Regions from separate parts of the Solibacillus sp. FSL R7-0668 genome, predicted to be linked through region 4. Evidence: riboswitches for the same ligand, from Rfam matches in the RefSeq annotation. Region 4 holds a riboswitch; each other region holds the start of a gene.
The links. Region 4 has a riboswitch for S-adenosylmethionine ahead of MKX47_RS15260 (methionine ABC transporter ATP-binding protein). Riboswitches for the same ligand answer to the same signal wherever they lie in the genome.
Positions count from the first base shown of each region.

Region 1 (7,510 bases), 690 kb from region 4:
TGCAGTGGGCTAGCACCCATTGCTTTTGCTGCTTCAATTACACCGGGATCAATGCTAATTAAATTTGTTTCTACAATGCGGGCGATTCCGAACGCGGCAGCAATAGTCATTGGGAAGACGGCTGCACTAGTCCCAATTGTCGTCCCCATAACAATTCGTGTAAGTGGGGAAATGGCGACTAAGAAAATTAAAAAGGGTATCGGTCGCACAATATTGATTAACAGATTGAGTAAGTTAAATGTCAGCTTACTCTCTAGAATATTGTTTTCGCGTGTTACGAATAAGAGAATTCCTATCGAAATACCAAGAATTGAGCCGAAACCAAGCGTTAAAATAACCATATAAAGCGTTTCACCTGTTGCTTCTACAATCCTCGGCCAAAATGTATTCCAATCAACTTTCATGTAATTGTACCTCCTCGATTTCAACTTGCTGTGAAAGCTCGTCGATTACTTTTTTAACTTGCGTATCATTACCTTGGAACGAAATGAGTAAGTTACCAAACAATTTATTTTGTAACTCGCGTACCGAACCGTAAATAATATTGAATGGTACTTGATGTTTTTGCGTAATTTCGGATAGTAGAGGGTTATGTGTGAGTGACCCTTTAAATAGCACACGATATAAATGCTGACCACCAGATTGCTGCCATTCCTTTAAAATTTGCTCTGATGGGATATCCTGATGCACTGACTGAATAAAGCGTTGTGTTGTCGGGTGCTGAGGTTGTGTAAACACCTCATAAACATCGCCCTGCTCGATTACTTGTCCTTGCTCCATCACAGCGACACGGTTACAAATCGATTGAATGACATTCATTTCATGTGTAATTAATAAAACCGTAATGCCGAATTCTTCATTTACTCGTTTTAGTAGTTTTAAAATATCAGCCGTTGTTTCTGGGTCAAGTGCTGAGGTTGCTTCGTCACAGATAAGAATATCTGGATTTGTTGCAAGCGCACGAGCAATACCTACACGCTGCTTTTGCCCACCGGATAGTTGTTCAGGATAGTCACGTGCTTTTTCAGATAAGCCAACGAACTTTAAAAGCTCGGCTGTGCGACGTTCGATTTCTGCTTTTGGTGTACCTGCTAATTTCAGCGGATAGCCGATATTCCCCGCAACCGTTCTTGACGCCATTAAGTTAAAATTTTGGAAAATCATTCCAATGCGACGACGTAATTGGCGTAAGTCCTTTTGAGGGAGTGTTGCTAAATCGGTACCTTGAATTTTTACGGTGCCAGTTGAAGGCGTTTCAAGTAAATTCACCAGGCGTAATAATGTACTTTTGCCAGCACCACTAAACCCAATAATTCCAAAGATATCACCTTGGTCAATAGTTAAATTGACATCACGCACAGCATGAACTTCTCGATCCTTCGTTTTGAATATTTTTGATATATTCGAAAATTCAATCATTTTAAAACCCACCTTTACTAGAATGCTTGATGCGAAGCCTTCTTGAGACAATAAAAAAACTTTCGCATCTTGAAAATAAGATACGAAAGTTGAATAGTCATCAAAACTTTTGCTCTTATCTTCCAAGTGTATACTTGCAGGATTTGGCACAACGCTAAGACTAGCTGCTGCCGAGACTTCAAAGGGCCTGTCCCTCCATCTCTCTTGATAAGAAAATATGTAGTTGTCGTTTGCTATGAGTCTTATCATAAATCCAAGTAAACCACTTGTCAATATAAAAATTATATAATTTTTGTTTTTCTGAAAAATACGAATTGCCTACAAATGAATAGGATAAAAATTTACTTATCACTAGAGAGAAATGGGGTATCTATAATAAAATAAAGAAAATGAGTAGGAGGCGTTAAGGTGAATAGTTGGCTATTAGCTTCGGTAATCCTATTAATACTAGCAGTTGTTATACTAATCGTATGCATGATTGCAGTCATCAAGCCAATCAAAAATACAGTGACGGTTTTGCTTTCGCATGCAGATGGGATTCAAAAACAGATGAACGGCATTCAAACGCAAGCGATGCTTTTGTCAGCAACTGCCGAAAAAATGAAATACGATATTGAATACAAAAAGGAGACTGTGCAGGGCGTTGTACAATCTTTGAAAAATACGGGTGAAGTGCTAAATCAAATAAATGATTCCTCGCAGGCACTAACATCTAAAGTGATGCAAAAAGCAGCGGAGGACCCAGTACGCCAAGCGCAAGTGGAACAGTGGACAAATACCGCTATGGGTTTCTTAAAACGCAATGGATAGAAAAAAGCATACAGGATGAGGCGGCTAGTCCCGAACATCCTGTATGCTTTTGCTGTTTATAAAAGGCTTTCGATTGCTTTTTCTACATCTAACATGGAAGCATCAGGCTCAAATCGCTGAATCACCTTACCATTTTGGTCGACTAAAAACTTCGTGAAATTCCAACGAATATTGCGACCGATTAAGTAGTCCGGGTAATGCTCTTGAATGCGGTTATACAGCATTTTTTGTTGCATTGTTTGCTGTTCAAATTGAGGGCAATCGACTTCGTGCTTTAAATAATTGAATAATGCGTGTGTTTGGTTGCCATTCACTTGGACTTTATCGAAAACAGAATACGCTACACCATATTGCAGTTTGCATTGATTAGAAGTTGTTACGCCGTCCTCGGGGTTTTGGTTGCCAAACTGATCGCAAGGGAAAGCTAAAATTTCAAAGCCTTGGGGACTATACTTTTCGTAGAGCTTTTGCATATCTTCATATTGATATGTAAATTGGCATTGGCTTGCTGTGTTTGTTATTAGCATAATTTTGTTGCGGTACGTTTCCATTGATAATATGTCACCGTTTGGCTTTTGTACTAAGTAATTATAAATGCTCACTGAAATTCCTCCAATATGTATCTCATTTCCTCGTAATTATATAAAGATAACGGTTGCTTTTCCATAAAATTGATTTGTTCACACTAAAAAAGCTCGATGAAAACTGTTTCGAATTTTTTCATTGGATTTTTGTGTCGTGTCAAAAACATCAAATGAAAGCGTTTTTCTTCTGTACTACAACAGTAGATGCTCGCTCGTGGATTTTTTCTCTTGTTTCCGAATTATTCGTCTAAAAACCTAGTGTCACAAAGTGTTCAAAGAAAGCGTTTTAATTTTGAACACATTGTGAAAAGGTGAACATATTGCTTTCTTTTTAAAATAATCGGAGTAGAATAGGATTCAGATAAGGTGTTATACAACAAGTCGCATAAGTCATTGGGGAATGAACTATTTTATAATACAGCTTTATAAAAAAGGAGAAATGAAACATGTGGGTAGTAACAGTATTTAATAATCAAAATGATATTCGTATGTTCGAATACAAAACAAAAAGTGAAGCAGCAGTTCAATTAGCAAAATATACAAACGCGGTATTATCATACACAAACTAATTTTAAAAAAAGGAGAAATGAAACATGTGGGTAGTAACAGTATTCAATAATCCAAACGATATTCGTATGTTCGAATACACAACAAAAAATGAGGCGGCTAAAATGTTAGCACAATACTCAAATGCCGTATTATCATTTACAAACTAATCAATACATGAAAAGCCAAAGTCGAAAGTTAAATCGACTTTGGCTTTTTTTATTTTATCTAAAATGCCTCCATTAGGTAATAAGGATAATTTGTTAAATATTCCAAAAATTATAGAAGGAACTTGAAAATATTGGTACTATTTATGTGGGGAATCCTTAAGTATTTCATAATCATAAGGAGGAAAGTAATGTCGATAAAATCAAAAGTGTTAAGCTTCTTTGTTGTTTTCACAGTTGTGTTAATTGGAATTGTTGGCGTCATGCTAGCAATCGAGCGCAATGAAATCGATCAACAAGCAACAGAAACAACAGCGACATTAGCTGTTCAGGCAAATGAAACAGCTGAAAAGGATTTAAAGCGATTAACAGCCTTAATAGCAGAGCAAGTAACGACAATGGAAAAAGAAATAGACAATTCCATGTTAAGTGCCGCCCTGATATTAAAGGAAATGGATCGAAATGGTGAGGTTACAATCGCGCAAATGGAACAATTGAAGGAAACCACGGGCATGAGTGATTACTATTTTACCGATCCAGAAGGTACATTTACACTTACTACTGAGGAAAATGCTACGGGTATGAGCCTATTTGATATTTGGGATGGCTACCAGATGCTAATGACTGGAGAAGCGGATGTGTTACCATCTACACTAAAGATAAAAGTAGAAACGGGCGAAATTTTTAAATTTACAGCGATTCCACGTGCTGATGGCAATGGGATTGTACAATCAGCATTAGCAGCTGATGCAATCGAAGAAATGCTAACCACTTTTTTCGACCAAGACTTTGGTTTACATAGCTTAAATTTATTTGATAGCAGCAATTTAGTATTAACAGATAATACAATCGAAGGCAATACATCAAAATTTGAAAAAGGCATGATTACAGACGATGAAAAAGTAAGTGCTATTTTTAAAGGAGCAGAAGCCTCTGTTACATTTGACGAAAATAGAGCAGAAGTATATGCACCTGTTTACTATGATGGTGCTGTACGCTATGCACTGTATGCTTCAATTGATACAACGCCCTATTTTATAGCGACCAACTATACAACCGATGCGTTAGCTACAGTAAATGATGCGATTGGTTCATCCATTAAGAATAGTATGCTTGGAAGTATTGCTGTAACGGTTATTTTATTAATTATTTTAGCGAGCATGATTAATCGACAATTAAAGCCACTTTCAATATTTGCACAGCGCTTACGCGAACTCGGCTCTAATGCGAATGCGGTAGATGTCAAAGAGCCCGAATTAAGAGCGATTCAGGATGCCATTGATGAAGTGAACGCGCATTATCAGAAACTCTTAACATCTGTGCAAAGCAATACGCAAATTGTTTCGAAAGCACAGGGCGAATATTCAGCCGAAATGCGTACAACGGCAGAAACTTTAAAAGAAGTAACACAGGCTGTGCGGGCAACAGCGAGCCATTCACAGCAACAGGCCGAACAGGTTATTCGAGCAGAAAAAAATCTCGAAATGAATACGGATATTTTACAGCAAGTATTAACACAAACGGATGAATTAGCCCAATATTCAACAGAAACGAAATCTACCATGATGGGCAGTGTTCATGGCATCGATGTGTTATCACAAACGATCGAAACGATTTCTAACGAGGTTGTCTATAATGGAGAGCGTGTTAATTCGTTGTTAGCAAGCTCAGCGCAAATTAGTACAATCATTCAATTAATTGAAAGTATTGCGGATAATACTAATTTATTGGCATTAAATGCATCGATTGAGGCTGCACGTGCAGGTGAGCATGGCAAGGGCTTTGCAGTGGTTGCAGAAGAAGTGCGTAAATTAGCAGAGCAAAGTACGGTAGCAACGCGGGAAATTAGCAACATTTTATTACAATTACAGGGTGAAATACAATTATCGAAGGACAGTAATGACCAGCAAATCGCAACGATTGAAACGAGTAAATCTGAAATGGACGATGCGCGTGAAGCGATTGAGCTGTTAATTGATAATACAGAGCAATCCCATCAAAAAATTGAGCAGCTGGATGCATTAGTGGAGCATTTAAAGGCAGGAAGTAGCGAAGAAAATAAAATATTTTCTAAGCTGTATTCAAGTATTCAAAGTAATGCAGCTAACAGCGAGGAGCTATTATCAATGGTAGAGGATGTTTCGGTATCGGTGCACCGCTTAGATGAATTGCTTGATAAATTAGTAAATCATACAGGCGAATTAGAAAAATTGTTCTAAGTGGATTGAGACGGCGTTAAAATCTCAGCGTAATGGATTGTTTCTCAATTATTGAATAAAAAAGTACTTAAGCGAGAATTGAAGGAAATAGCGTAAGAGTGGATTCGATTATCATCGATTTCGCTCTTTTCTCATTGTGGCGAAAAACGAACTTTTTGGGATAAGAATATTATTTTAGACAAAAATAAAGTGGTGATACGGAAAAATGATTTTTCCTTCCGCATAAAAAACGACATTAAGTAGAAAATAACAGCATAATCGATGTAAGAGCTGAGGTGTAGGTGGTAAGTTTGGATTGTGACGATTGAATTGGCTGTAATTTATTATTAGAGCGAATAGGTTGACTAAAATTGGTTAATATAAGATAATCTTAATGGTAATAATAATTATTTTATAATAATTATAATGTTAATCATTTATATACATTTTAGGAGGAAATACACATGGCTTTAATCGGTAAAGAAATTGCAGAATTTAATGCAAAAGCATTCCAAAAAGGTGAATTCATCGACGTATCATCAGAAGATTTCAAAGGACAATGGTCTGTAGTTTGCTTCTACCCAGCAGACTTCACATTCGTTTGCCCAACGGAATTAGAAGACTTACAAAACGAATACGCTACATTAAAATCTTTAGGTGTAGAAGTATACTCAGTATCTACTGACACACACTTCACACATAAAGCATGGCATGACACTTCTGATACAATCGGTAAAATTGAGTACATCATGATTGGTGACCCATCTCACACAATTTCTAAAGCATTCGACGTATTAAACGAAGAAGATGGATTAGCTGAACGTGGTACATTCATCATCGATCCAGATGGTGTTGTACAAGCATTAGAAATTAACGCTGGCGGTATCGGCCGTGATGCTTCAATTTTAGTAAACAAAATTAAAGCAGCTCAATATGTACGTAACAATCCAGGTGAAGTTTGCCCAGCTAAATGGCAAGAAGGCGGCGAAACATTAACACCAAGCTTAGACTTAGTAGGTAAAATCTAAGTTCTAACGACTACACGTTAATCAAGACAACTTTTATGGCGGCAAAAATTAACCTTAATGGATTGATTTTTGTCGCTTACGTTTTTAATTAGGGAATAAAAATAGATTGGCTCTCTGTCTAAGAATAAATACGGAAAAGAGGTGAGTTGTTGCTGTGTTAGCGAGTGTATAGTGCATTATTTTTTGTAAATCAATAACGCACTATAGATACAGCAGCAAATATAATGCTAGATAATCAAATTAAAGCACAATTACAGCAGTATTTAACAATGCTTGAAGGCGACTTACTGATTAAAGTAAGTGCTGGTGATGATAAAACGTCTCAGGATATGTTAAACCTAGTAGAAGAATTGGAAAAAATGTCACCACGTATTACGGTGCAGCACGCATTATTAGAGCGTACGCCAAGTTTTAGCATTAATAAAGCAGAGGCTGAGGAGTCGGGGATTGTTTTTGCGGGTTTACCACTAGGTCATGAGTTTACATCACTTGTGTTGGCGCTATTGCAAGTTTCAGGTCGTGCTCCGAAAGTAGATGCCGCGGTTGTTAAACGTATTCAAGCGATTAAGCAACCAATGAAATTCGAAACATACGTAAGCTTAACATGTCACAACTGTCCAGATGTTGTACAAGCATTGAATATTATGTCGGTGTTAAATCCGAACATCTCCAACACAATGGTTGAAGGTGGCGCATTCCAGGATGAAATTAAAGCACGCGATATTATGGCTGTGCCGACCGTCTTCTTAAACGGCGAA
Region 1 covers NZ_JBBOUU010000001.1:3,711,940-3,719,449, reverse strand. Annotated here, with positions in the region: gene MKX47_RS18530 (methionine ABC transporter permease) at 1-404, opposite strand, end outside; gene MKX47_RS18525 (methionine ABC transporter ATP-binding protein) at 394-1,419, opposite strand; SAM riboswitch class I at 1,532-1,633, opposite strand; gene MKX47_RS18520 (DUF948 domain-containing protein) at 1,828-2,229, shown strand; gene MKX47_RS18515 (glutathione peroxidase) at 2,286-2,831, opposite strand; gene MKX47_RS18510 (hypothetical protein) at 3,260-3,382, shown strand; gene MKX47_RS18505 (hypothetical protein) at 3,407-3,529, shown strand; gene MKX47_RS18500 (methyl-accepting chemotaxis protein) at 3,718-5,745, shown strand; gene ahpC (alkyl hydroperoxide reductase subunit C) at 6,189-6,752, shown strand; gene ahpF (alkyl hydroperoxide reductase subunit F) at 6,974-7,510, shown strand, end outside.
Region 1: another riboswitch for S-adenosylmethionine. It lies ahead of MKX47_RS18525 (methionine ABC transporter ATP-binding protein); the one in region 4 lies ahead of MKX47_RS15260 (methionine ABC transporter ATP-binding protein).

Region 2 (7,510 bases), 2.7 Mb from region 4:
AGCAGAATCCGCTACGATGTCGACACCATGCATTTTCCCAGCCACATGTAGTCGCTTGAAGTCTACGCAAAATAGGAATGATGCGCCCGCTGTTCCAAATTGAAATTCATTTTTTGATAGTTCGCCAAGCTGTTTCTTTTTCTCTTCATCTGTTACCCAAATGACGCTATAGGCTTGTACGAAATGTGAGCTTGCGGCCATTTGAGCGGTTTCGATTAAGTCGATAACGGTTTCCTTTGAAATTTCCTCGCCTGTATATTTCCGAACAGATGAGTGACTACGTAATAATTCTCTAGTTTCCACGTGAACATCTCCCTTGTATGTATTGCTAATAAAAAAAGCTTAAAGGATTTCTCCTTTAAGCTTATTTTAGTCAATTTTCGGATTGAAGTCGATTACAATAATCCGAGCCATTTCCAATAAGTTGCACTGAAAATGATAATTAAGATAAAGCCGAAAATGGTTAATGGAATCCCTGATTTTAAGAAATCCTTTGTTGTGAATGCACCGGTACCATAAGCGAGCATGTTTTGTGGCGCACTTACAGGTAATAAGAAACCGAAGCAAATGACGAATTGCTGAATCAGAACGAAGCCAATTTGGTTTTCAACCGGTATTGGTAAGCTTAAGGCTAATGCGATAAATACCGGAATTAGCGCCGAAGCTAAACTTGTTGCGGATGCGAAGCCTAAGTGAATCACGATGTTAAAGATTGTGACTAATGCGATTGTTGCTAAAATCGGCATTGTATCTAGGCCAAGTGAGCCGAAAATCGTATCGGATAACCAAGCGGCCCCTTTTGTGTTTAATAATGTAGTACCTAATGAAATCCCTACCGCAAAGACAATTAATGTACCCCAGTCAATACGGCTAGAAGCTTCTTGCCAGTTGAACACGCCTACTTTAGGAGCTAATAAAAAGGCAATCGCGATAATTGTTACGGTTGTTGTATCGAATGGATGTACTTTACCTTCTGTTGCCCAGAAGAATAAAAGGACTAATGTTGTAATGATTAATGTTATTTCTTTGCGTTTTAATGGGCCAAGCTCTGTTAACTGCTTGCGGATGACATCTTTACCGCTTGAAATATTATCTGTTTCCGGTTTGATTAATTTGATCATGACGAAGAATAAAACAACGGACATGATGGCAGAAAATGGCGCAGCATACATGAACCACTCGCCCCATGTAATATCGATACCGAATTCTGTTTTAATGAAGCCAAGTGCAATTAAGTTTTGTGCTGCTGCTGTTTTAATCCCGATATTCCAAATCGAAACAGCCTGTGCTGCGGTAATGACTAATAATGCGGCAAGCTTACTTTCCTTAGTTAAACCAAATGCCGCGACAATTCCTAATAAAATCGGTACAACTGCACCCGCTCGAGCTGTTGCACTTGGTACAACGAATGCTAAAACGATTGCGACTAAAATCGCACCAAATACTAATGCATTTGTTTTTGTTCCAACTAATGATAATACCCAAAGTGCGATTCGTTTATGTAAATTAGTAATTTGCATCGCAGCTGCTAAAAAGAGCGCCATCCCAACAAGTGCGACCGCCGAGCTACTAAAACCACCTAATGCTAATTTTAGTGCACTGCTTGTCCCCATTTGAACAGATGGATCTTCCATACTTGGTGCCAAACCAAGGAGCACAGCGATTAATGCTAAAATCATGGCTGAGCTAACCGGGTATGCTACCGCTTCAGTTACCCATAAAATAACGGCAAATGCTAAAATCGCTAAGGCTCGTTGACCAGCAACAGGTAAATCACCGTCATTTGGTAAGAGCGTAATCGTAATGAGTGCGGCAAATGCAAGTAAAATCCAAAGCGGCTTTAAATTACGTTTTTGTTCAGTGGAACTTGAATTTTTTTCACTGATTGCTGCCATTATAATAGCCTCCTTTTCACTCTATAAAGTTTTGTTTTGTATAATAATTTGGGTGAAGACATTTTCTAGAGATAAAGATATGACAAGATGACTTGTATAAGTATCAATGTGTTATCTCAACAAAGATATGTAAAATAAAGTATTTGTCATTGTTTATTATAGCAATAAATGGAGATTCCTGATGTTAATATTTAGTGAATTTTATTGTTTTAAAATAAATAAATTACTAGCTAGATTAAAGGAGAAAGATAGAAATATTTAAGTTAAAATAGAAAAATATGCGTTTTTTACTTGGTTGGATTGAGTGTTCAGAAAAAGAGAAAAAATAAATTTCAGAAAATTTATGAATTTCATATTGACGAATGGAAATGTTCTGTTTTATACTGTGAAACAACGATGGAACATAAATCACATATCTCTTATCAAGAGCGGCTGAGGGAATAGGCCCTATGAAAGCCCAGCAACCAGTGAGTGATGAACTGACTAAGGTGCTACGTCCTACAAAATGAACAATCATTTTGGCAGATAAGAGGAGGTTAACTTGCTCATATGCGGGGGACGCTCTTCTTAACTGAAGAGGGTCTCCCTTTTTTCATTTAAAAATGGACCCTCCTCAAAATAACACCGATTTCACCATCGATTAATTTTAGGAGGCAATATAATGACAAACTTACGACCAGAAACATTATTACTACATGGAGGTCAAAAGCCAGATCCAGTAACAGGTGCGATTGCTGTCCCGATTTACCGCTCGACGGCTTATGCATTTAAGGACACTGCTCATGCGCAACGTCTTTTTGCATTAGAAGAGCCGGGGAATATTTATTCACGCATTATGAACCCAACTGTAGGTGCTTTTGAAGAGCGCGTGGCGTTATTAGAAGGCGGAACAGCGGCAGTAGCACTTTCATCTGGTGCAGCGGCAGTAGCGTTTTCAATCTTAAACTTAGCGGGCGCGGGCGATGAAATCGTGGCAGCGGGTTCACTTTATGGTGGTACGTATAATTTATTTGCGACAACATTACCTCGCTACGGTATTACAGTGAAATTTGTGGATGAATCCGATCCAGAAAACTTCCGTGCAGCGATTACTGACAAGACAAAAGCAGTATACGCAGAAATTATTGGTAACCCGAGCTTAAAGGTATTAGATATTGAAGCGGTAGCAAATATCGCGCATGATAACGGTCTACCATTATTAATCGATAGCACATTTGCTTCGCCATATGGTAGTAACCCAATTGAGTTTGGCGCGGATGTTGTCATTCACTCTGCAACAAAATGGATTGGCGGTCACGGTACTACAATTGGTGGTGTCGTAGTAGATGCCGGTAAATTTGATTGGACACAGGGCAAGCACCCAGGCTATACAGAGCCAGACGCTTCTTATCACGGAATTCGTTATGGAATTGACACTCGTGCTGCAGCATTTGCCACAAAGCTTCGTGTACAATTACTACGCGATTTTGGTCCGACTTTATCAGCAGACGCAGCATTTAACTTCTTACAAGGGCTAGAAACGCTTCATTTGCGTATTGTCCGTCATAATGAAAACACACAAAAAGTAGCCGAGTATTTAAAAAACCACCCATTCGTGGAATACGTCAACTACAATGGCTTTGAAGATTTTGCTACACATGACTTAGCGAAAAAGTATTTAAAAAATGGCTTCGGCTCAATCATTACATTCGGTATTAAAGGTGGACGTGAAGCAGGGCGTCAAGTCATTGATAATGTGCAATTATTCTCACACGTAGCAAACGTAGGGGATGCGCGTTCGTTAATTATTCACCCAGCAAGTACAACACACCAACAGCTATCTGTGGAAGAATTGAAAATTGCAGGCGTATCAGAGGAGCTCATTCGCTTATCGATCGGCCTAGAAGCAGCAGAAGATATTATTGCAGATTTAGAACAAGCATTAGCTAAGGTAGCAACAGCTATAAACGCTTAATATAATAGAAGAAACTCGCTTGTAAGTTCCCATTCGAAATACAAGCGAATTTTCTAATAATTAATCCCTAGTATTTTAATGAGTTTTATTGACAACCTTAAAACCAAGTAATACAATAGGAATATAAGTTGATATTCACAAATAAACGAAAAGGAGTTGTTCAACATGGGAAAAGTTTATAGCGCACAAAACGTTGCTGCTTACATCATCTATGAATTAAATGAAGAAAAGGAATTCGTGAACGCTTGTTCAATCCAACAAATTTTGGCGGATGTGAATGCGATGTGGCACAGCGTTTTTGGACACCATGCTTTCTCAGAAACAACTCATGATTTTCTCAAATTTGGCTACACGGTACAAGAAGTAGCAGATGAATATAAAGAGCATGGTACAGCACATATTTTAGAACCTGCAAAAGAATGGTTTTTAAAATATGGTGAATTTCAATTAGTGCAACGCCCATACGCAGTGCCTAATTTTTCAGTGAAAGAAGAAATTGTGATGCATAAAATTTTAACTGCCTACCGTTTACGTACCTATAATTTAGTAAATGTGGCCGTTTGAAATATTTCTCAAGCACTGGTAAGTCCCCCTTGCCGGTGCTTTTTGCTATTTTATAATAAGATTTGAATGATTAATGACTTTTTACAGAAAACAAATGTCTTTCTAGGAGAGATTTTTCTTGTTTTCGTGTATTATATAGGATAGAATTTTCTTTAAGATAAATTATTTGAATTATTTATTAATTTCTCGGACGCAATTACGCCGAGGTGAAATTGAATATCGTTTGTTTTTTGAATTTGGAGGAGAAAGGCATGGCAACAATCAAGGCAGCCATTTTAGGATTTGGCACAGTAGGTCAGGGGATTTACCATATTTTAAATGAGAAGAGGCAGGAGCTCCGCGAAAAGTTAGGCGTTGAGCTAGAGGTCGCAAAGATTTTGGTAACAGATGCGAGCCGTGAGCGTGTACCGGGCACAAAGCATTTAATGACAGAGTCAATGGACGAGGTTTTAGCAGAGAAGGGCCTACAAGTCGTGTTTGAGGCGATCGTCAATGAAGAGCCAGCATTTGGCTATTTAAAACGTGCGGTGGAAGCAAAATGCCACGTGATAACAGCAAACAAAGTAATGTTTGCGAAGCGTGGAGAAGAATTAGAGGCTTTAGCAAAGGCAAACGGTGTGTTCGTAGGGTTCGAAGCATCCGTAGCTGGCGGTGTGCCGATCATTAAAACAATGAAAAATATTTTACTTGTTAATGATGTGAGTCGCGTACAAGGTATTTTAAACGGAACGACAAATTATATTCTTACAAAAATGCGTGCAGAGGGCTGGAGCTTTGAGCAGGCATTACAGGAGGCACAGCGCTTAGGCTATGCAGAGGCGGACCCATTCAATGATGTGTCAGGTCAGGATGCCTTTAAAAAATTGATGATTTTATCGAGCCTAGCATTTGGTGAGCAGCCAAATTGGTCAGATGTAGAAGTCATTGGAATTGATACAATTTCTTCAGAGCAAGTGGCAGACGCAACGGCAAAAGGCTTACGCTATCGCCATGTTGCTGAAGTAGAAAAGTTAACAGATGGCACAATTCAAGCAAAAGTTGCACCATTATTAGTGGATAAAGATCATCCGCTTTATCCGGTTGATGATGTGTTCAATGCGGTTGCGATGGAAACAAATTATATCGGGACACTGTCGATTACGGGACCGGGTGCAGGAATGTATCCAACAGCGAGTGTGATGGTAGAGGACTACGCAGAAATCATCGGAAAGCGTGCGGGATTTACAGTGACAATCTAAAAAACAAGCGAACTCAATAGGTTGAGTTCGCTTTTTTCATGTTTTTTTATTAATCCTCGTCCTTCACGTCCATATCCTCAGGAATCGGTGTGTTGCGCCAGATTTCGATTTCCTCTTTAATGCGTTCTAATTGTTCGTGGTAGGTGTCAAACTGCGCGCTATTAATTAAAAAGCTCTCCCCATCATGAACAGCTTTAATACGCCCCTCATAAATGTATTTTATAATTTGATGCTCGGGCATACCGATATCCTTAGCTGTTTCTTCAATTGATTTAAACATGTGATGGTCTCCTCCTTTTAATTGTTGTTAGTATTCATTATAATCGCATTTAAAGTAAACTGCATCTCGATATGTAATGGCAAATGAATAGAAATCTTCAGAATTTCTTAAGAATTTCCATAGCCAGTTATTAAGAACTGTAACTTATTATAAAACTATAAGAAAAAGTAGTGAGGTGAGCTTGATGAGTCAGCTGACAGTGTTAGTAACGGATGATGATAAAGACATTCGTGATGGTATTGAAATTTATTTGAAAAATGAAGGGTATCATGTATTGAAAGCAGCGGATGGGCTTGAAGCGATCGAGCTGTTAGAGAAAAACGAAGTACATTTAATTATTTTAGATATTATGATGCCGAAAATGGACGGCATTACGGCAACCTTTAAAATTCGAGCAGAGCGCAATATTCCCATTATTATGCTGAGTGCAAAGGCCGAGCAAACGGACAAGATTCATGGCCTTTCTGTTGGGGCGGATGATTATATTACAAAACCATTCCACCCATTAGAGCTGATGGCACGCGTCAAATCGCAGTTGCGCCGCTATGTCAATTTGGGGAATTTTGGGGATGCAGCGCAAGTGGATGGGCTAGAGCTTGATGTAGCTGCGCGTGAAGTACGGGTGGACGGTGAGCCTGTGAAATTAACGCCAACCGAATATAAAATTACCGAGCTGTTACTAAAAAATGCTGGACGTGTCTTTTCCATCGGTGAGATTTACGAGCTTGTGTGGAATGAGCCAGCGTATAATGCCGAAAATATTGTGGCTGTCCATATCCGAAAAATCCGAGAAAAAATTGAAGCCGATCCGAAAAATCCACGCTATTTAAAAGTTGTGTGGGGCTTAGGTTATAAAATTGAAAAATAAAGCATTGTCTTGGATTGGTGGCATCGCGGCAGTGGTTGGTGTGTATTATCTCGGCACGTATTTTATGGATTATTTAACAGAACGCTTCGTCCCCTTAGTGAAGCAATTTCTATACTTTTTATAAGGAGGAATGGTAAATGAAAAACAAAAAAACCCATCTCCAACTTTTTCTTATGTTTGTTGTGGTGTTTGCGATTATGGTTGTCTTCGTACAAGGGAATCGCTATTTTGGAAAAAACTATTTCGAGTCCAATTCATTCGATTCGGAAGCAGAGCAATTTGCGTTAGCTGTTGCGCGCTATGAAATAAACCCGTTAACAAAAGAAGATTTTTCGGAGGTTTTAGAGGTAACAAAAGATGAAATCCAGCGTTATCGTTTGTATTACGGTACTTTAGCAGAGCAAATTCAAAATATTAAAGACCAATATGCGGATGATATTAATAACGCACAGGATGAGGATGTACTACAGGCATTAAAAAATGAACGTGACGCAAAGGTGGCAGATATTCAAAAAAACTTTGCAGATGATGCCTATGTAGCGGATAAAATTAAAGTCATAAAAGAAAATGTCGTCAATGAAATTTTAGAAGACGAAAAGCAAAAGGAACAGGCATTCTTTGCTGAGAACAAGCAATTTGCCTATGAGTTAAAGGATAATCAATCTGAGTTAACATTCAAAAAAGGGGATGTTAATGCCGCAAAAGTCTTTG
Region 2 covers NZ_JBBOUU010000001.1:344,441-351,950, forward strand. Annotated here, with positions in the region: gene nfsA (oxygen-insensitive NADPH nitroreductase) at 1-303, opposite strand, end outside; gene MKX47_RS01710 (DASS family sodium-coupled anion symporter) at 396-1,895, opposite strand; SAM riboswitch class I at 2,312-2,427, shown strand; gene MKX47_RS01715 (O-acetylhomoserine aminocarboxypropyltransferase/cysteine synthase family protein) at 2,557-3,849, shown strand; gene MKX47_RS01720 (hypothetical protein) at 4,015-4,413, shown strand; gene MKX47_RS01725 (homoserine dehydrogenase) at 4,665-5,651, shown strand; gene MKX47_RS01730 (DNA-binding protein) at 5,701-5,931, opposite strand; gene MKX47_RS01735 (response regulator transcription factor) at 6,116-6,799, shown strand; gene MKX47_RS01740 (hypothetical protein) at 6,789-6,923, shown strand; gene MKX47_RS01745 (HAMP domain-containing sensor histidine kinase) at 6,937-7,510, shown strand, end outside.
Region 2: another riboswitch for S-adenosylmethionine. It lies ahead of MKX47_RS01715 (O-acetylhomoserine aminocarboxypropyltransferase/cysteine synthase family protein); the one in region 4 lies ahead of MKX47_RS15260 (methionine ABC transporter ATP-binding protein).

Region 3 (7,510 bases), 1.2 Mb from region 4:
TACAAACAATCGAACAAATTGCAGGTCGTGAAAACTGCCCAACCCTTATCTATGTCACCCATCATGTAGAAGAAATATTGCCCTGTTTCCAGCATGTGCTATTGATGAAAGATGGTAAGGACGCTGCTACTGGTACACGTGAGCAAATTTTAACCGAGCCCGTATTAAGCAACTTCTTTGGTCGTGACGTAAGCTTACAAATCCAACGTGACCGCGCCTGGATAGCGGTAAAATAAGCTTTCAAATAAAAACGCACTCAGACGAATTGAATGAGGTTATACCCACCTCACCTACATTTCATTTCGTCTGAGCTGCGATTCGCTACTTAAATATGAAACTCAATCTGCTCCTCTACATAATGCCAATCATATGGTGTTTCTTGATATACATAATAATTTAGCCAGTTGTAAAATAATAAATGCGAGTGTGCACGCCAAACATTTTTCGGCGCTTGCTGTGGGTCATTATTTGGGAAGTAATTGACCGGAATCTCTGTATTTTCTGGATCTTTTTCCATGTCACGGAAATATTCATCCGATAACGTCGTCGCATCGTATTCCAGATGCCCCGTGATCATAATATGCTTATTATTTTTAGATTGCGCAATAAAGACCCCCGCATCGTCTGAATAGCTGAGTAAACGTAAATCAGGATGCGCTCTTACTTCTTCAATCGATACAGATGTATGGCGCGAATGCGGTGCGACATATTCATCGCTAAAGCCTCGCACTAAATCTACGGTTAGATCCGTAATCACATGCGAATAAATGCCCGAGCATTTTTTCGGAAGCTCAAACTTACCAATGCCAAAGTGGTGGTATAACGCCGCCTGTGCGCCCCAACAAATATGCATGATGGATGTAACGTTTTTATCAGCCCAATCCATTACCTGTGTAATTTCCTGCCAATAGCCCACTTCTTCAAATTCCATCTTTTCCACTGGTGCCCCTGTGATGATTAAACCATCATAACGACGATGCTTCACCTCATCAAAGGTTTGATAAAATGTATCTAAATGTGATTTTGATACATTTTTCGATTCATAGGTAGCCGTATTTAAAAAGGTAACATTCACTTGCAGTGGCGTATTACCTAGTAAACGTAATAACTGTAGCTCCGTTTTTTCTTTCTCAGGCATTAAGTTAAACACCAAAATATTTAATGGTCGGATTTGTTGTGTTTTCGCGCGGTCCTCTTCCATCACGAAAATTTTCTCTTGTCTTAATAGCTCGCCAGCCGGTAAACTTTTTGGAATATTAATTGGCATCGCTTGTTCCCCCTCAATTTTTGTACATTTTATACAAATCAAAAAGCCTCTCATTTCCAGCGTAAACAGAAATGAGAGGCTTTTAAACCGAACTTATCTGCCAAGGGAAGTCCCCTTGCTGGAATTAGCACCTTTCTAACCATGTTAGAGGTTGCTGAAACATCAACGGGCCAAGTCCCTCCGCTTCTCTTGATAAGACTATTAAATTGTCATAAGTGTACCATGTTAGGCTAATTTTCGCAATAATTCTAATAAAAAATTTTTTTGAGCTATGCTTATTTACAACCAAATAAATTTCATTACAAATCCAGCTGTAATTCCTAATATGATGCTTAACATCGTACCTATTAAATAATATTCAGAAAAACTTTTATCATCAAATTGTTTGAATCTCGTTAAGGCTTTCATTGCGATTAAAAATCCAATACTAGATAAATTGTTGGATACACAAAGTATTAATATTAAATTTCTTTCTAAGATACCTATCCACATCCCAGCTTTTGGGGGTGAGTCACTAATTAAAGATATTTTTTTATTCAATTTTACATCATCTTCTATTTTAGTTACATATTGATCTAATTGTTTTTCAATATCTTTTTCATTAAAACCATCGTATTTCAAGTTTGTATTGCTCGAAGTAAACTTTCCTTCAACTGTTGTTTCTATGATTTTGTTTGTTGGTCTAAATTCTGTTAACATTTTCCCGATAAGGTGTCCAGAAAAATATGAATTTATTAACAAAATAATCAAAGTAATAATAATCTTTGATTGAAAATTCAAATCTAAAGGTTGACCTGAAGCAATAGAGTTAAATAATTTGCTTAGTTTACTTTCAAAATCGTCAAATAGAACAATAGTGAATATAACAATGCTAACAATATGAATGATTTGGTCTACGATATACAATAATGTTAGTCTCATTGAAATTTGATACTTACTAATATCCGTACGCTTTTCAATATGGTCATTTAACTTTTCTTTTGTTAAATCCGTTAATAGGTGGATTAAACAAATAATAAAAATATAAACTACCAGTAGGACATCATATTCAATTAAACCTAATATAATACTCATTATCGTTAGCATTACATATGTTAATAAATGTATCGCTACATGTTGAAAGACTGCTGCAGGTCCTTCCTTCTTTTTGGCTACCATTTCACTCGATTGAAATGGATAATCCGCTATAAAATGTCCTAATATAAATAGTAAAATTAACATTATTTATATCCCTGTCCCAATCGGAATTGCTCAATATTTCTTCTTAATTCCAGCTCGAATTTCTTCTGTTTTTCTTGTATTTTATTTTCAGGATTTAATTGTATTTCTTTTGAATTTAATAAGTCATATAAAGATTCAGAAGCATCTAATATTAAATCTGTTTTCCCCACAGTAAAATGCTCCCAAACTGTAGAAGTTGATTTATTTAATGTAAGTGCAACTTCCTTTTGTGAGCGTAAAAGACTATATAGACCTAAAATCTCTCTTTGCTTCGTTGTTTGCTTTAAAATGGCTGCACTTTGTAAATTTAGAATAGAGTTAATTAATTGACGTTCTATATTTTCAAATTTATTTAACGGGTTCATTTCTATTAATTTTGTACGAGTTTTATCTTCTTTAATTAAATTATTGGCCAATCTTGCATTTTTCACAAGCATATTATTCCACTTATCAATATCGATAGTATTTATATTATCTTCAATCACCCCAAATGAAATACCGAAATAGGGCATATTGTCTTCATATTTCCAATTATAAACCATATAATTTGCTATCACGAGTGCATTAGAATAACCCTCAACTACACAGATTATTTCATCGCCCATTCTATGTTTAACTGCTATTTTTATAGTATTGTTATTCGCTAACACATCTTGCCATTCTGATAGATACTCACTTAATTCTTGACCATTTCGAAATTTACTTGAATTTGTAACATCTAATATAAATACTGAAACCGCTGTTCCCATCCGTACCCCTCCTTCAATTATAGTATCTATATACAGTATACCGCATAAATTCGGGTTGTAGACCTAATATATTACCGATTCGGTTCTAGAACCGGATTTATTACGAATTCGGTTTGTAGACCGATTATATAGGTGCTTAATCTGGCTAATCTTGCAACAGCTTATCATTCAACTAACTTATAAACAATAGGCAAAATTCACCTGAATAGTTGACATTATCTCAAACAATAAAAAACCTGTTCTAAATAGTAATAGAACAGATTTTTTAATATAGCTGCTAAAGAGCATCTTCTATTTTCTTTTCCACTTCAAACAACAAAGCTTCCAACTGCGCATCCCACTCACCTGTTAGCGTATTATAGACGCGGGCAAACTGATGATTTTCCGCCTTCTGATGTGCGATAAAGCAAATGACTGGAACATCATTAATTTGTACAGAGTCAGAGCTTACAATGCTTGTTATTGTTGTTGACACTTCATCGTCAGCTAACGGTTGGTCTGACAATTGCTGGTGAATATATTGAATCAGCATCGCCTCATCGACCGCTACGATTTCATCAGAATAAATTGTCGGAAATACTTCCGGAAACTGCTCCAGCTCCTCAAACTGTTCTAAATCGCCTTCTAAAATGGCTTCATGCAATGGACTGTATTGTACAAAATAGCTCGTTTCATCGAGTTCTTCTTCAAAAATGCCACTCGCTAATTGGGCTTCTCCTTTAGCCGTTAACAAGTAAAACTCTTCTTTTTTTATCATCCCAAGACGCAGCATTTTATTCGTCAAATCATGAATAAATAGCGGCTCGACAAGTAAAATATCTGCTAAAAGCTCGGCATTTGTGAGCCTTGCTTTGTTAAATGAAACCAACATCATCTTCATCAAAATATCCATCGCATTGCGAATAACTGGGTGATACTTCACTTCAATTGTATGCACCGGAATGGCATAATTTATTTGCTTTTCAATTGTAACATCGTTTTGCTGTAAAATTTGCTGCTGCAATTTTTCTGTTAAACTTTGTAAATCCATACTGAACTCCTTTAACCAATTGCGTAATAGCCGTTTTGCTGCTTGACGGTATTTAATACATGTCGATACATCGTACGTACTTTTTCTGCTTTCGGACGCTCGGTAAACATGTCAACACTACCAATCATAATTAGTAGTTCACGCGCGCGCGATAACGCAACATTTAAACGACGATAATCCTTCGCAAATCCGATTTCCCCGCGCTCATTGTCATGATTTCGCACCATGCTGACAAGAATGACATCCATCTCCATTCCTTGGAATTTATCGACAGAGCCAGTTCGAATGTGTAAATGTGGCACATGGAGTTCCTGGTCAATTAAACGATTAATGCGCTTTACCTGCTCGGCATAGAACGAAATAACCCCAACTGATTTTAATGCATCCTTAGCAATTAACCCCTCAGCCTTCGCTTTTTCAGTTGCTTCATTAATTTCAAGCAGTTGCTCTTTTATTTGCGCTAATTCAGCCTCATTAAATAAACTTGACCCTTCCTTCATGCGCTGTTCAAAATTCGATTTATTGTTGGCAATATCGAGCCATAACAAATGATGATTTCGCGTAATTTTGGATGTCGTTAAATAATGATCGCGCACAGCATCCGAATCTTCTAAACCGCATTGCAAGCGTTCGGATTCCTGCTCATAAAACGGTGTGATTGTCTCCATAATGTTCGTATGCATTCGATATTGGAGGGCTAGCATCGTTTTATTTTGCGCGGGTAAATTATTGTATAAGCGTTCAAATAGCGATTCTTCGAGTAATTTTTCAAGCTCTCTTTTTTCTTCAAATGTCGTACTTTCCTTCACAACTTGCTCTAATGTTTCCTCGAACGTCGCATCGCCAACAAGCGGTGGTAGCTGATGATGATCCCCTACAAGAATAATTTTTGCCCCTTTAAGCATAGGTAGCAATAATTCAGGCGGTGTCGCTTTTGACACTTCATCAATAATGACGACATCAAAGGTTGGATAATTGTCCATGAATTCCTTATTAGCAGACGCAACACATGTTGTACCTATAACGTTCGCATGCTTTACATATAACTTTCGAATTTCGTCTAAGTCATACTCGTTTGCCTCTTTTAGCAGACCATGCCATTCATTTTGAAGCTCGGCTGTTACAGGCAACAAGTCAATTTTCACTTGCAACGTTGCGATTAACGCTTGTAAACGTTCGATTTGTGCATTTACTTCCAAAATCGCTTGCTCTGGATTTGATTTTGTTAGGAGCTCCAATTCCGCTCGACGTTTTTCAAGTTGTACACCCTCACTATTGAATGCTTTAAAGCGAGCTGTCAATTCCTCAACAGTTGCTGTACCAAGTGCAATTTGCTCATTCAGCACCGTCAGTTCCTCTGATTTTTTAGCCAATTGCGTGTCCAGCTTTTCACGATTTTGACGCTGTGTTTCCACCTTCATTTGTTCGAGTTCATTGGTCGCCAATATTTCTTGTAATTCCGATATTGTTTGCGTAATGTCGACGGAATCATCCATACGTTCTTTAAGAGTATTCATTTGGTTATCATACGTGGAAGCTTCTGTTTGTAGCTTTGTTAAAAGCTCCACTTTGACTTCATTTTGCTCTTTGAATTGTAAAATAATTTCTTCTTTTAGCTTTTCAAAAATAAGCACCGTTTCACGAATCGCATCCATGTATTTTTCATTGAGCTGCTCGATGAATTGCATACGTAAATGAATGCCTTGAATCGAACGCGCACCATTTTGCACATTTACTTTCCGTTCAGCAAATGCATGGCTCAGCTTTGTTAAGAACTCTTGCACCTCTGCTAATGAATAATGGTGACTCATCGGTAATTGTTCGGCATTGACCTGGATACCAAGCGCGGTTTCACTATAGGTTAAAGCCTTTTCTAATCGCTCTTTGACGTCTTTTATTGGTTTATATTGCTCCATTTGTGGCTGAATGCGGTCGAGTGCAGTCAATAATCGGTCCATCGCATAATTTCGACGGATATCATATTGCTGCATAAAGTTTTCAATTTCATACACCTTTTTCAGCGAGACAATTTTATCGATGAGCGGATCGACATTGGCGGTTTCATTGGCGCGCTCCATTTTTGTCGTCACAGCTTGCTTTCGTGCTTGAAGCTGTTCATATTGAGCTCGGAGCTGACTTTGCTCGATATGCAGCTTCGTTTCATTTTGCTGCTTATTTAATTGCTGCTCTTTTTCATCTAACTGTGCAAGCGTTAAGCTTTCTGTACTTTGCTGTTCAAAATTACTCACTGCCTCAGCAACTGTTGCATGCGTTTGCTGGAGTTTTTCTAGCGTGCGTTCATTTTCTTCCAGCTCTTTTTTACACGCTGTGAGCTGTTTTTTTAATGCATTTATTTTTTCCGCTATTACATGCAGCTCAGCTTTAGCAGCTTCTTTTTGCTCGAGTTGCTGTTGTAGCGCGATTTGCTGCTGTTCTAGCGCTGTAATTTCTGTCATTTTTTCATCAATCTCAACGACTAATAATTGCTCTTTTTGCGTGTGCAACGATATTTCGTGACCGATTGCCTCGAACGTTTGCTGCTGCCAATAGCTCGCTACATTTTCCTCGATGAATTTCTTACCTTCTTCTTCAATACTTTCCGTTCGACCATAACGTAAAATGCGGATGTCTTTATTTGATAATAAACGGCTTAATGCATTATCTACTGCTAAGTTGGACTGCGAGGCGACCAATGTCTTTAAACCCGCCTTGGCATTTTGATAGCAAATTTCTGATATAACGGTCGTTTTCCCCGTACCTGGTGGACCTTGAATGACATATAAATCCTCAGCGCTCATCGCACCTTCTACGGCCTGCTGCTGATACTCGTTCAGTCGATTATGGAAATCCAATGGCATGGTTGATCGACGCTCGGCAATCGTCGGCTTGTCCTCAAATAAAATGGTTTCTAAATTGGCATTGGCCGCTAAGCCTTCTTTTAAACGCTCAAACCCTTTCAATAAGCGCTTTAGCTGCGATTTCGTTGCCGCATTTGAAAATTCGATGTCTTCAGATTGGAATTGTAAGTCATTTCTACGAGCTAAATTACTATAAAACGGCTTCAAAGCAATTTCGACTGTCTGTTCATTGCGACGAACCTTCGCTACATCACCAATTTCTTGAATATAGCCGCGCAAACGAGCACTCAATCCATCTAACTGCTTCCATTGCTTATTGTCCAAATTCGAAATACGAAATGTCGCATGGCTAAAATCAGCGTCAAACGTAACATTAGAAAAACGC
Region 3 covers NZ_JBBOUU010000001.1:1,852,365-1,859,874, reverse strand. Annotated here, with positions in the region: gene MKX47_RS09015 (ABC transporter ATP-binding protein) at 1-236, shown strand, start outside; gene metA (homoserine O-acetyltransferase MetA) at 326-1,267, opposite strand; SAM riboswitch class I at 1,358-1,466, opposite strand; gene MKX47_RS09005 (DUF3307 domain-containing protein) at 1,547-2,488, opposite strand; gene MKX47_RS09000 (hypothetical protein) at 2,488-3,237, opposite strand; gene MKX47_RS08995 (nucleoside-diphosphate sugar epimerase) at 3,515-4,267, opposite strand; gene MKX47_RS08990 (AAA domain-containing protein) at 4,279-7,510, opposite strand, start outside.
Region 3: another riboswitch for S-adenosylmethionine. It lies ahead of metA (homoserine O-acetyltransferase MetA); the one in region 4 lies ahead of MKX47_RS15260 (methionine ABC transporter ATP-binding protein).

Region 4 (7,510 bases):
AGATCAACCATTCGGTAGTGTTGAATCAGTAAAAACAGTTTCTGAACTTTACGCACCTGTGTCAGGTACAGTTGTTGCAGTAAACGAAGAATTATCAGATAGCCCTGAATTCGTTAATGAATCTCCATATGGTACAGCATGGATGATCACAATTGAGCTTTCTAATGAAGCAGAAGTTGAAGCATTAATGGACGCAGACGCTTACGCTGCATTAATCGAGCAATAATATTCCAACGTCAAAACCTAATATGTTTAGGTTTTGGCGTTTTTTGGTTATAAAATGATAGGGGTGCTTTCATGAGAAAATGTATCGTAGTAGAAGGACGGGCAGATAAGCTGAGAATCCAGCCGATTTTAGCTGAGGAAGTAACGATTCTTTGCACAAATGGCACAATTAGTGAAGTCGATTTAATTGATTTATTAGAAGCATACGAGCATGATGAAATCGTGACATTTTTTGATGCAGATAAAAATGGAGAAAAATTGCGTAAGCTCATGAATCGGGCATATCCAGAAGCGCAACAATTTATTATTCCGCAACAGTATATTGAGGTTGAAAAAACTCCGACCGTTATATTACGGGATCTATTACAGCAGGCTAAATTTTTAGTAAGATAGGAATGACATGACGATGGAGCAATGGACAAGAGAGCAGTGGGAGCAAAATGTGCAACAACATGAGCAAAGTGCATTTTTTATCTATACGCCCATGTGTGGAACATGCGATGTGGCTAAAAGAATACTAAAAGTAATTGAGAAATTACTCCCAGATTTACCGATAGGAATGGCAAATATCAATTATTTAGAAGAATTAGCGTATGATTTAAAAATCGAAAGTGTTCCTTGCTTATTAGTTTCTAATAAGGGGCAAATACAGGAAAAAATCTATGCATTTCAATCCGTACCATACTTGTATGAAATATTAAAAAAATAATTGACGAACCTGTTATCGCGTGTTAAAGTAACATTCATACAAAACAAACTTAATAGCGTTACTCTTATAGAGAGAGGTGGAGGGAAGTGCCCTATGAAACCCGGCAACCAGCAATTATGCAAAGGTGCCAATTCACACAAAGTGTTAAACTTTGAAAGATGAGAGAACGGTTCAACGTATAAATTTGCGAAACCTTTCTACTTGTCGTGGTAGAAAGGTTTTTTGTTTGTTCGAAGATGCGAACAACTACAAAAGTAATTATTGAACATAACGAGTAGGTTATTTCATGTAAAGGAGTTCAAGCGATGATTGAGATACAAAACATCACGAAAGTTTACAAAACAAAGAACGGCGATTTAACCGCTGTCAATGATGTAAGCTTATCGATTCATAAAGGCGAAATATACGGTATTATCGGCTACAGTGGAGCTGGTAAAAGTACAATGATTCGCTTATTAAACGGTTTAGAAAAGCCGACAACAGGTTCGGTCATTGTTAACGGGCAGGATATTGCCAAAGCTTCAGGCAATGAATTACGTGCCGCGCGCCAAAAGATTAGTATGATTTTCCAGCACTTTAATTTACTTTGGTCACGCACAGTTGAGGAAAACATTGCGTTTCCACTTGAAATTGCAGGTGTCCCAAAAGACAAGCGTGCACAGCGCGTAGAGGAACTTATTGAGCTAGTTGGTTTAAAGGGACGCGGAAAAGCATACCCGTCACAATTATCAGGTGGTCAAAAGCAGCGTGTCGGTATTGCCCGTGCACTTGCCAATAATCCTGAAGTATTGCTTTGTGACGAAGCAACGTCAGCACTCGATCCAGAAACAACGGAATCGATTTTAGATTTATTATTAGACATTAATAAGCAAATTGGTTTAACAATCGTGCTTATTACTCATGAAATGCATGTCATTCGTAAAATTTGTAACCGTGTCGCAGTAATGGAAGCAGGGAAAGTGGTAGAGCAAGGGGATGTACTGCAAGTGTTCCAACATCCTCAAGCACCGATTACGAAAAACTTCGTATCGCAAGCGGCTGGGGAAACACAGGAAACACAAGCATCACTCGAACAAATTTTAACGAATTATCCATCAGGGAAAATCGTAAAATTAACGTTTGCAGGCGCGACAACAGAGCAGCCGGTCATTTCCCAAATTATTAAGCAATTTGATGTGATTATTAATATTGTGCATGGCAAAATTTCAACGACAACGGGTGGTTCACTGGGTACATTATTTGTCCACATTGATGGGGACAAGCAGCAAATCCAGCAGGCACTCCAATTTTTAAAACAGCATGAAATCCAAATGGAGGTGATTGAGCATGATTAATCAATTATTTCCGAATGTCGATTGGGACAAGATGCTCGAAGCCACATACGAAACCTTGTATATGACAACAATCGCAACAGCAGTTACATTCGTATTGGGTATTTTAATCGGGATTGTCCTATTTTTAACGAGTGACAATCAGCTATGGGCCAATAAAATTGTTCACTTTTTAACGGGATCAATCGTTAATATTTTCCGTTCGATTCCGTTTATTGTGCTCATCATTTTATTAATTCCATTCACAAAATTTTTACTCGGTACAATTCGTGGTGCCAATGCGGCATTACCGGCTTTAATTATTGGGGCCGCACCGTTTTACGCGCGTATGGTATTAATCGCATTGCGTGAAATTGATAAAGGCGTCATTGAAGCCGCTCGTTCAATGGGTGCAAAAACATCAACAATTATTTGGAAAGTATTAATTCCAGAAAGCTTACCTGCTCTGATTTCAGGAATTACGGTAACAGCAGTAGCACTTGTAGGGTATACAGCAATGGCCGGCATTATTGGTGCAGGCGGTTTAGGGAACTTAGCCTTCCTTGATGGCTTCTCACGTAACCGTACAGATGTTACCTTCATGGCAACCATCATTATTTTAATCGTAGTATTTATCATTCAATTTATTGGTGATAACATTACAACAAAAGTTGATAAACGATAGTTCATGGCAAAGTGTCCATAATTATATTAGCCAGCTCTTTTTCGGACAAGCATCTCTTTTATGAGATGCCTTTGTAGAACGAAGAGTCAGAATCTAAGGAATGTTCCGTTAAGTGATGGCGACAAAAAATAAAGAATAGAGGGAAAAATGATGAAAAAATTATTATCTTCAGTACTTTTAGGGGCTTCTGTCCTTGCGTTAGCAGCATGTGGCACAGATGACAAATCAACAACAGGTAGCGAAATAGAAAAAGAAACAGATGGTGGAGCAACAGAGCCAACGACATTAGTAGTAGGTGCTTCAAATACACCTCATGCAGTTATTTTAGAACAAGTTCAACCAATTTTAGAAAAGCAAGGTATTGAATTAGAAATCGAAACTTACCAAGATTATGTATTACCAAATCAAGACTTAGAATCTGGTGATTTAGACGCCAACTATTTCCAACACATTCCGTATTTTGAAGGTCAAAAAGCAGAATTTAACTATGACTTCGCAAATGCTGGTGGCATTCATATCGAGCCAATCGGTATTTATTCTGAAAAATATGCCTCTTTAGAAGAGCTTCCTGAAGGCGCAACAATTCTTTTATCTAACTCTGTAGCTGACCACGGTCGTATGCTTTCATTACTTGAAGCACAAGGGTTAATCAAGCTAGCAGAAGGAATCGACAAAACAGCAGCGGAAATTAAAGACATTGCTGAAAATCCAAAAAACTTTGTGTTTGATTATGATTTAGCGCCAGAAATGTTAGTACAAATGTATAAAAATGGAGAAGGCGATGCGGTATTAATTAACTCAAACTTCGCAATCGACAACGGTATTAACCCATTAGAAGATGCAATCGCAATCGAGTCTGGTGATTCACCATACGTGAACATTATTGCTGTTCAATCAGGTGACGAGAATTCAGAAGAAATCAAAGCATTAGTTGAAGCATTACATTCTCAAGAAATCCAAGACTTCATCGTAGAAGAGTGGGGCGGCTCAGTAGTTCCAGTTGATGGAGAGTAATATTTATACAAAAAGCCATTTTCCAGTTTGTTTGGAAAATGGCTTTTTCTCATTATTGAAATCTCGACAGACGGGAATAGAATTTTGAAACAAAGTCAACGAAAACCTGTTCAGATGGAGCCAAATCGCGTGTTGTTGGTGCGATAATGCCCACGGTTCTGCGGATTGTCGGACTTGCAATCGGCATCTTTACTGTCATACGCGGTGTTGAATCATACAGTGAGCTTTCAGGTAGTAGTGTCACACCAATGCCCGCTGCAACTAAACCCTTCAAGGCATCCATATCCTCGCCCTCAGATGTGATCGTTGGAACGAAGCCAGCTGAACGACAAGCATCGACAGCAACCTTTTGTAAAATATATCCTTCTGGGAACAGCACAAAGTTGTCATTTTTTAAATCAATTAAATGAATTGAATCTTGCTTTGCTAATGGGTGTGTTGCGGGTAATAAGGCATGAATGCTTTCGCTAAAAAGCACCGTTGTATTTATGGACTCGTCTTTTGGTGGTAATGGGCCAAGTAATGCCAAATTAAGCTCGCGATTTTTCACGGCTTCAATCAAATATTTATAAGAGCCTTGGCGTAAATGGAATGAAACATCCGGGTATTCTTTCTTAAATGCAGAGATGACAGTAGGTAAAACATAGCTCGCTAAACTTGTAGGGAAGCCAACTTTAATGGTCCCTTTTGCTGGGTCTAAATATTCTTCAACTTGCTTGGCGGCAAAATCAATTGCCTTCAGTGCGGTAATGCTGTGTTCTAAAAATGTTTTACCAATTGGTGTCAGTTTGACGTTACGTCCGACACGTTCAAAAAGTGACGCCCCGAGCTCCTCCTCTAAATTGGCAATTTGTCGGCTAATCGCAGACTGGGCAACATGTAAATGCTCTGCTGCTTCAGAAATATGTTCACGTTCCGCAACCTCGACAAAGTAACGTAATTGTCGTAATTCCACTATTTCCACCCCATTCATCTAAAAAGTAGATTGTTTCTATCCAAACTATATATTGTTTATATTATTTGGAAAACTTTAAAATGTAAATACGTTATTGAAAGAATGAGGGGGAATTTTGATGAGTTTTCACCAGTTACCAAAAGCACAAGGTTTATACGATCCACAGTTTGAACATGACGCATGTGGCATCGGGATGTACGCAAATATGAAGGGCAAACCATCACATCAAATCGTGAAAAATGGCTTAGAGATGTTATGTCGCTTAGAGCACCGTGCAGGGCGTGGGGGAGACGGTAAAACAGGCGATGGTGCAGGGCTAATGGTTCAAATTCCTGATGCATTCTTTAAATTCAATTGTCCGGAACTCAAATTACCTGAAAAAGGTGCATACGGTGTGGGTCAAGTTTTCTTCACAGAAAATGATGAGGAACGCCAACGAATAGAACAAAAAATGAATGAACTAATTGTCGAGGAAGGGCAGGAGCTAATCGGCTGGCGTACTGCTCCAACGAATAAAGAAAATTTAAGTGAGATTGCAAAAGCAAGTGCACCCGTTGTACGCCAAGTATTTATCCAGTCAAAGGCAGTGAATAGCCAAAGCTTTGAACGGAAACTATACGTCATTCGAAAGCAGCTGGAGCATTGGGCTGAACAGCAAGGCTTTGAACTCTATATTCCAAGCCTTTCAAGTCAGACAATGGTGTTTAAAGGTTTACTCGCACCGGAGGAAGTAAGTGATTTCTATATTGATTTACAGGATGAAAGCTTCGTATCGGCATTAGCACTCGTGCATTCACGCTATTCAACAAACACCTTCCCATCTTGGAAACGAGCACACCCGAACCGCTACATTATCCATAATGGGGAAATTAACACACTGCGCGGGAATATTAACTGGATGCGCGCACGTGAGCAGCAGTTCGTTTCGGAAGCGTTTGGCGATGATTTAGAAAAGCTATTACCAATCATTGATCCAACAGGTTCAGATTCATCAATGCTTGATAACGCATTTGAATTTTTCGTGTTAGCCGGTCGTACACCAGCAGAGACGGCGATGATGATGATTCCAGAGCCGTGGACAGAAAATCCGCGTATTGAGGAAGACCGTAAAGCATTTTATCAATATCATGCAAGTTTAATGGAGCCTTGGGATGGCCCAACAGCTATTTGCTTCACAGATGGTAAGCAGATTGGGGCAATTTTAGACCGCAATGGCTTACGTCCAGGTCGATTATACGTGACAAAAGATGACCATGTAATTTTTTCTTCTGAAACAGGTGTTGTTGATTACGCGGAGGAAGATATTTTATATAAAGATCGTTTAAGTCCAGGTCGCATGCTGCTCATCGATTTAGAGCAAGGGAAAATCATCTCGGATGAAGAGTTGAAAGCGGAAATGGCAAAAGCTCAACCTTATGCACAGTGGCTACAAGATAATATGTTGAAAATTGAAGTAGCGGAAGAAACGAAGGCACTGGTAAATGACCTGACATTGCGTCAAAAAATTCACGGCTACACATATGAAGACGTACAAAAATATATTGTGCCTTTAGCAAAAGATGGTAAAGATCCACTGGGGTCAATGGGGAATGATTCACCACTTGCGGTATTATCAGATCGCCCGCAGTCATTATTTAATTACTTTAAGCAGTTATTTGCACAAGTGACAAATCCACCAATCGATTCCATTCGTGAGCATGTCGTGACATCTACAATGACGATGCTAGGCGCAGAAGGGGATTTACTTCACCCGACAGCAAACAACGCGCGCCGTATTATGTTAGAGACGTCGGTACTAACAACGGCAGAATATGAAAAATTACTGAACAATGGGCATCGTGACTTTGAAGTAGCAGAAATATCACTACAATTTACGGAATCTTTAGAAAATGAGTTGAACCGAATTAAAACAGAGGCAGAAGCAGCCGTATTTGGTGGTCGTACCATTCTTGTATTAAACGATTTTGTAGAGGATGCGAAACAGTTAACCATCCCTGTATTATTAGCAGCGAGTACAATTCATCAGTATTTAATTCGCATTGGCTTACGTACGAAGGCAAGTATAGTGGTCAATAGCGCGGAGACTCGTGAAGTGCATCATTTCGCTGCATTAATCGGGTTTGGTGTGGATGCGATTCATCCGTATTTGGCTTATGCAACGATTGCACAGGCAATTGACGACAAGCATATCGCCTTACCTTTTGACAAGGCTGTTCAAAAATATCGTAAAGGTGCTGCGGAAGGTGTCGTAAAAGTCATGTCAAAAATGGGCATTTCAACAGTGCAATCCTACCGCGGTGCACAAGTATTTGAAGCAGTCGGAATTTCAAAGGCTGTGATTGACGAATATTTCACAGGTACAGCTTCTCAAATTGATGGCATCGATTTACAAACAATCGGGGAAGAAGCAATACGTCGCCATGAAGTTGCTGTCCATGCCATGAGCGCAGAATTACAATCAGGCTCAGATTTCCAATGGCGTGCAGATGGTGAGCATCATGCGTTCAATCCAAAAACGATTCATACGTTACAATGGGCAACACGCAAAAATGATTACGGCTTATATCGGATGTTTGCAGAAATGGCCAATGAAGAGCGTATCGGCTTTTTAC
Region 4 covers NZ_JBBOUU010000001.1:3,025,406-3,032,915, reverse strand. Annotated here, with positions in the region: gene gcvH (glycine cleavage system protein GcvH) at 1-226, shown strand, start outside; gene MKX47_RS15270 (toprim domain-containing protein) at 298-618, shown strand; gene MKX47_RS15265 (thioredoxin family protein) at 632-934, shown strand; SAM riboswitch class I at 996-1,099, shown strand; gene MKX47_RS15260 (methionine ABC transporter ATP-binding protein) at 1,240-2,268, shown strand; gene MKX47_RS15255 (methionine ABC transporter permease) at 2,261-2,929, shown strand; gene MKX47_RS15250 (MetQ/NlpA family ABC transporter substrate-binding protein) at 3,080-3,943, shown strand; gene MKX47_RS15245 (LysR family transcriptional regulator) at 3,996-4,898, opposite strand; gene gltB (glutamate synthase large subunit) at 5,017-7,510, shown strand, end outside.